Regions from separate parts of the Lentilactobacillus terminaliae genome, predicted to be linked through region 2. Evidence: a T-box and tRNA genes for the amino acid it is inferred to sense, from the RefSeq annotation. Region 2 holds a T-box; the other holds one or more tRNA genes.
The links. The T-box of region 2 lies ahead of tyrS (tyrosine--tRNA ligase). A T-box ahead of a tRNA ligase gene usually reads a tRNA of that ligase, here a tRNA-Tyr.
Positions count from the first base shown of each region.

Region 1: it has a tRNA-Tyr gene. The T-box ahead of tyrS (tyrosine--tRNA ligase) is inferred to sense a tRNA for this amino acid. The anticodon was not compared.

Region 1 covers NZ_CP168151.1:710,749-714,167, reverse strand. Annotated here, with positions in the region: gene nagA (N-acetylglucosamine-6-phosphate deacetylase) at 1-409, opposite strand, end outside; gene proC (pyrroline-5-carboxylate reductase) at 409-1,206, opposite strand; tRNA gene O0236_RS03530 (tRNA-Gln) at 1,326-1,397, opposite strand; tRNA gene O0236_RS03525 (tRNA-Tyr) at 1,406-1,488, opposite strand; tRNA gene O0236_RS03520 (tRNA-Gln) at 1,628-1,699, opposite strand; tRNA gene O0236_RS03515 (tRNA-Tyr) at 1,708-1,790, opposite strand; gene O0236_RS03510 (metallophosphoesterase) at 1,866-2,687, opposite strand; gene O0236_RS03505 (peptide MFS transporter) at 2,744-3,419, opposite strand, start outside.
Region 2 covers NZ_CP168151.1:1,548,248-1,551,666, forward strand. Annotated here, with positions in the region: gene tyrS (tyrosine--tRNA ligase) at 1-1,216, opposite strand, end outside; T-box leader at 1,258-1,462, opposite strand; gene O0236_RS08250 (hypothetical protein) at 1,715-2,104, opposite strand; gene O0236_RS08255 (hypothetical protein) at 2,333-2,533, shown strand; gene O0236_RS08260 (MerR family transcriptional regulator) at 2,584-3,018, opposite strand; gene O0236_RS08265 (MDR family MFS transporter) at 3,255-3,419, shown strand, end outside.

The DNA of each region.
Region 1 (3,419 bases), 840 kb from region 2:
GGAAGGCTTTAGATACGAAGGGTCCTTCTAAATGGATTCCAAGAATGTTAGTTGCCTGGTTAGAAGCGACAGCAATCGATTCTAAGGCTTTAGAAATCGCTTGGTCACTCTGGGTCATGGTCGTCAATAAAACGCCGGTAACACCCTCTTGAGCTAATTGTGAGGCTAACTTAGTCAATTCTTCAGTTGAACCAGTCATAGAATCGATGCCATACCCCGCATGACAGTGCATGTCGATAAAACCGGGAATAACAATTTTACCGTGATAATCAATAATTTGATCGTCATCCGCTGCCACAAACTTTTTCATAGGACCTGATGCAAGTATACGCTCATCAAAACGTAAGTAACCAGATTCAATATCAGATTGTCCATCTATGATTCGGGCATTCACAATTACATTAGTCATTAATTGTTACCTGTCGACTTTTCAATTGTGGCATCGATTCCCTTAACAACGGCATTTAGTAAGCCAGCCTGTTCCATTGCCAGGATACCCGCAATAGTATCCCCTCCCGGAGAACAAACCTTATCAATGATTTCCGCTGGTGTCTCACCAGATTCAATCAAAGCTTGAGCTGAACCAAGAGTTGTTTGAGCGGCAATTTTAGTTGCAGTGGCCTTATCAAATCCATACTTTACCCCAGCACGACTTAATGCATCAATGAAGAAATCAATGTACGCTACCGCACTACCGGAAATCGCACTAAAATTAGCAAATTGACTTTCAGGTAATTCGAGTACTTCACCAATAGCCCGCATTATTTTTAATAAATCATCTAAGGTTTCTCCCTTAAGAAATTCATTGGAAGCTACTGCCGTCATTCCAGCTTTATAAGCGGAATTAACATTGGGCAAGATTCTCAGAATTGGTTGTGATTTGTCAGTCAATTCCTCAAGACGATTAATAGTGATACCGGACGCCATTGAGATGATTGGTTGAGTGTTAGTTAGGCTATCGGAAATTTCTTGTAAAACTGGTTGGACAACCGCAGGAACAACTCCTATCACCACAACATCACTTTTGCTAGTTAACTCTGAATTAGTAGCACAAGCCACCAAACCATTTTCTTTTGCATAAGGTTCATAGCGATCCGGATGATTTGCGTGAATTAAAATATCCCCGGGAGCAACGACATTTGTCTTTAGCAATCCATCAATAATTGCGCGAGCCATCGCACCTACTCCAATAAAACCGATTTTCATTATTTAGTTCCTCCTACAGTATATGTCTATACCAATCGTTATAATTTAACTTTAGCTGAACTTATAAATATTTGCAATAAAAAAACGTCGATCTCAAGAATGAGATTCGACGTTAATAGTTGGGCTAGCTGGGTTCGAACCAGCGCATCACGGGATCAAAACCCGTTGCCTTACCACTTGGCTATAGCCCAATAATAAATGGAGGGGAGTGGATTCGAACCACCGAACCCGAAGGAGCGGATTTACAGTCCGCCGCGTTTAGCCAGACTTCGCTACCCCTCCGAAATGGTTTAATTGACTAAACCAACGCATATAATAATACAAAATTTTGACTATGTCGTCAACCCTAAATTTAAAGGGTTACGACGCAATAAGACAAAAAATAAAAACGCTGACTCTCAATGAGGATCGACGTTATTAATTGGGCTAGCTGGGTTCGAACCAGCGCATCACGGGATCAAAACCCGTTGCCTTACCACTTGGCTATAGCCCAATAATAAATGGAGGGGAGTGGATTCGAACCACCGAACCCGAAGGAGCGGATTTACAGTCCGCCGCGTTTAGCCAGACTTCGCTACCCCTCCGAAACCTTGCTGCGTACTACCAAAGCAACGAATATAATAATATCGAATTCTAGCGATTTCGTCAACCCTTCCAGACTAAAAAAGCTCAAATTTTTTCAATTGCATCTGCCATTCTGTTATAAAGTCATCCGATTGCCACTCATTATGGCGTTTTCGATGATATCCAACTGCCCCATTGTAATACGTTGTCGCCCCATATTTAACCGGCTCGAGACGATTATGAATGTGTCCAAATACGACGGCTGGAACTTTGTACTTATCGATCAATTGCCCGACTCTAGTGCTGCCGAGCATTGCGTTTGCCATATTCCAAAATCTAAAATCATCGGAATAACGAATAAATTTGACGTTGGGAACAAAATGCGTCATCAAAACAACTTTCTTCTTATTATCCTTAGCTAGCTCTAATTGCCTCTGAAGTTGCTGTAAAACAATGTCTTCGCGTTTTTCATCTGTCATTGGCTGAGTAATCAGTCGATCGATCCAGTAGGTGTTTTTCCAAGTTAGAAATTGCTGACTGGTTTTATCTTCATTTGTGGCAAATGAATAATCATACCAACCATTTAAACCAATAATTCTAACATCAGAGTCAGGAACATCGATATATCGATTATTAAGGTAACCTGGCCACTCTCCCTGCTCTAATTGCTCATACGAAACGTTTTTAACCATGTCATGATTGCCAGCAACAAATAGTACCTTAATCTCTGGCATCGTCTCCTGCAGCTGCTGAACATACTTCACGCTTAATTGAAAATCGTTAAACAGGTCACCAGCAATCAAATAATATTGAATCCCAAGTTCAGACAACATTTGATGTTGTTGATCTATGATATCGTTCACGTCGACGTTATTTAAATCAAAATGATTGTCACTAGTCACTGCAATTTTTACCATTATTATCTCCAAATAAAAAAAGTATTACCCTGTAAGGATAACACTTTTTAAATGTTTTAATTAACGCCTTCCATTAATCGCTTAATTGGTTTAAGCAAGAAGAATAGAACGATACCGGCAACGATTGCCACGATACCAATGATAGTGAAGTAACGAATTTCATTACCTGGCGTATATAATCTAACGATCTGTGAGTTAACTGCTTGTCCAGCGGAATCAGCTAAGAACCACATACTCATCATTTGTGATTCAAATGATTTAGGAGCAAGTTTGGTAGTAACTGATAGACCAATTGGAGAAATTAACAATTCCGCAATTTCAATGATCATCCAACTACCAAGTAACCATAATGGACTTACCTTAGCGGATGTTCCAAATAGTGCTACTGGAATAACCATGAACAAGTATGATAGACCGGCAAAAAGCATTCCAAGTGAGAATTTACCTGGAGAACTAGGTTGTTTCTTCCCTAATCTAGTCCATAGCCATGCAAACAATGGTGTGTATAGCATGATAAACAATGGGTTTAAAGACTGATACCACGCGGCAGGAATATTGAAGAATCCTAAATTGTTGTTAGTTTGATTTTGTGCGAATAAAGCTAAAACAACAGATCCTTGTTCTTCAATGGCCCAGAAGATAGCAGCTGCTAAGAACAATGGGATATAAGCGATAACTCGTGATCTTTCGGTAGTAGTAACTTTCTTACTAGAAATCATCATGATGAAGTAA
Region 2 (3,419 bases):
TAACGATCACAAACTTACCATCGAACTTAGATGAAGGATCAATCTCACTATCAACATCAGTGATCTTGTCTCCATTAATTCTGATTGCACCGTTAGTAATATCTTCACGTGCTTGACGACGAGAAGGTTCAATAGCTGTTACGTCTACCAGCCACTCAACAATGTTGCGCTTTTCTGATGACACTTCAACTGTAGGCATGTTTTTAAATCCTTGCTCAATTTCTGATGACGTCAATTTAGCGACATCCCCAGAGAACAATGCAGCTGAAATATGTTCTGCTTCAACAACAGCTTGCTTACCATGAACAAACTCTGTGACTTCTTCTGCCAAACGTCTCTGTGCTTCACGCTTCTCTGGTTGTGTCTTAACCTTCTCAGATAATGTCTCAATTTCTTCTTGGCTTAAGAAAGTAAAGTACTTCAAATATTTAACAACGTCACGATCATCTTGATTAATCCAGAATTGGTAAAATTCATAAGGGGTGGTCTTTTCTGGATCCAACCAAACTGCTCCACCAGCCGTCTTACCGAATTTAGTGCCGTCAGCTTTAAGCATCAATGGAATAGTTAAACCGTATACCCGAGTATCTGATCCTTCTACCTTATGTATCAAATCAATACCTGATGTAATGTTACCCCATTGATCTGCTCCACCTAATTGAAGTTGCACATCATTATTCTTATATAGATGAAGGAAATCTACAGATTGCAAAATTTGGTAAGTAAATTCAGTGAATGAAATACCGACTTCTAGACGACTAGCCACGATTTCTTTATTCAACATTGTATTAACATTGAATAGCTTCCCATAGTCACGTAGGAAATCTAGTAGACTAATTTTTGATAGCCAATCGTAATTATTAACAATTTCGAACTGTCCGTCATCACCAAAAAGGTTTTGCATCTGAGCTGTTAAAGCTTGTTCATTGTGATGCACTTGATCCATTGACTGAAGAACTCGTTCTGACTTCTTACCACTTGGATCACCAATTGAACCTGTACCGCCACCGATAACAGCAACCGGTTTATGGCCAGCTAATTGGAACCTTTTTAAAATCATGAATGGAATCAAGTGACCAATATGCATACTGTCTCCAGTTGGGTCAACTCCAACGTAAATACCAATCTTTTTATCGTTAACTAAGTCATATAGACCATCATGATCTGTTTCTTGGTTAACTGCACCACGCCATTGTAATTCATCAATAATGTTCATAAGTTTTCCTCCTAAAAATAAAAAATCCCTAGCAAATTAATGCTAGGGACGAATTTTTCCGCGTTACCACCCAAGTTTATCAATAATTTATTGATCTCTCTTGCTCATTGGTAACGTAATGACCCGTCTATTAATATAGATAACTCCACAAGTGTAATTTCGTATGCGTACCCGTTTGACTCGCATTACCGTCAAATTTCTGATTACTCAAGTACCATATTACTATTCTTGTTTCACTGTATTATGCGTTTAATGATAAATTACCCAATACTCATTGTCAATATAACTTAAAGTTAACTGACATACTTCTGAAAGTATAGGTTAGGTAAAGCCCTGTAAATTAGAAGTTGTTTCTCACTGAGCGAGTTAGTCTTGTTCAACGACCATTTTGCTAAATCAGCATCGAATCTTTTAATAGTTGTTGAGTAATTACCACCCATAATTGCTCCGCGCTCAAACTGCTTTCTCAAGCCTGCATTAGGATAAAGATACAAATCTTTAGTGCCTAGCGTATGACCAAGTTCGTGAATTAGAACTGCTTATGGCTTGAGTAATGTTGCATAACTGACCGATTACGCCACTATTGACTTCAGCAACCCCCGCTAAACCAGGAGTGATATTAGAATTGGTAATAACCAGCCTAAAATCATTAGCGGACTTAGAAGCCGCAAACACCCGCTTACCTAGCGCCTTGTTCCATTTATTAGTTGCCGTCTTAACGGTCCCATTATATTTCTTTGCAGGAGAAGCAAAATTATATTTAATAACGCCATGAGATGTCAGGTTCTTTGAAGTGATCATATTATTATCAAATTTGACCGTGGTGGCCTGCTCACTATCAGTCGTCAAACTTTCAACTGTGAATAACCCCATCAATAAAGTAACCATAAATAAGCCTCAACGCTTCATTGAATATCCCCCATATGCATCATGCATTATCGACTCTCTTCATTTGTATCTTTTCTTTTATTAATCGTTTAATTTAACATGAATTTGAATTCGGCAACACTAAATTGCACGCAATTAGAAAATAAGCTAACTAAATTTAAACGACCTTGTTAATTGCATTACGCATTCATTATTCCTACAATAATAACAGAAAGGACAGTGTTTAAAATGCTAGAAATTACTTATAAAAACGGGAACTCATCAAGTAAAATTTCCTATAACAGTGTCGAAGACTTCGTAGCTAATCAAAGACTAGAAACCCCGGATTTGGAAGACTATTACGAAATCGAATCAGTAACTGTTGACGGTAAATCTCTCGAATTATCGGATAAAACCATCTTAGGATTATATAAACAATTAACCAAATAGTCGGCAATAAAAAAGCAAGGTAGATATTAGTCTGCCTTGCTTTTATTACATTATACCTCATCAATAATTTCAAAAGAGGTCTTGCCATGATCAATAACTCCAAGCACCCGTTGCTTATGGCTGTCATCTAAAAATCCAAAGTCAATGGTTGCTCGATCGTCTGACTCAATGTTGACACCATTCATCCGTGACAAAACAAAGTCTCTGATTAATGGAGCTTCTCGTCCCACCTTAATAGCCTTTTCCACAGCCACTGACAATGTAAACCCTTGGCTTAAGAAGCGCTGAATATTAGCGATTTTTAGCAATGTATGCATATCATACTGACGAGAAGTTCCCTTTTTTTGTTGGATCGGTGAAATATAATTTTGTTGTTCCCAATATCTTAATTGACGTGAAGAAACGCCAGTTATTTGAGTCACTTGTCGAATACCAAATATTAACTTTTCAGTATTAAACAAACCACCCTTTGAAGTTTCTACCAATACTATTCACCTACTAATAATTAATCCTATCAATACAACATTGGAAATTATAGTTGTTATTTTTTCGTCCGTCAATATTAAAGAATCGATTATTGTTGTCAGATTTGTTGACAATCGTTCTCGCCGGTAGTATTCTAACTTTTGTCATTATTTATGAAACAAGAAAAGAAAGAAGGAATTTCGCCTTGTCCGAAAAAGCTTTAGACATTCACGGCAAACCTTATAGCCGTGTATTAATGGTCGCAACTATTGTTTTTGGAACATTCATCACCATCCTAAGTAGTACTATGTTAGCTACTGCTTATCCTGCCCTTATGAAGGCATTTGATGCTAGTACGTCAACTGTCCAGTGGTTAACCACTGGTTTCATGATGGTAAATGGGGTTATGATTCCAATTACT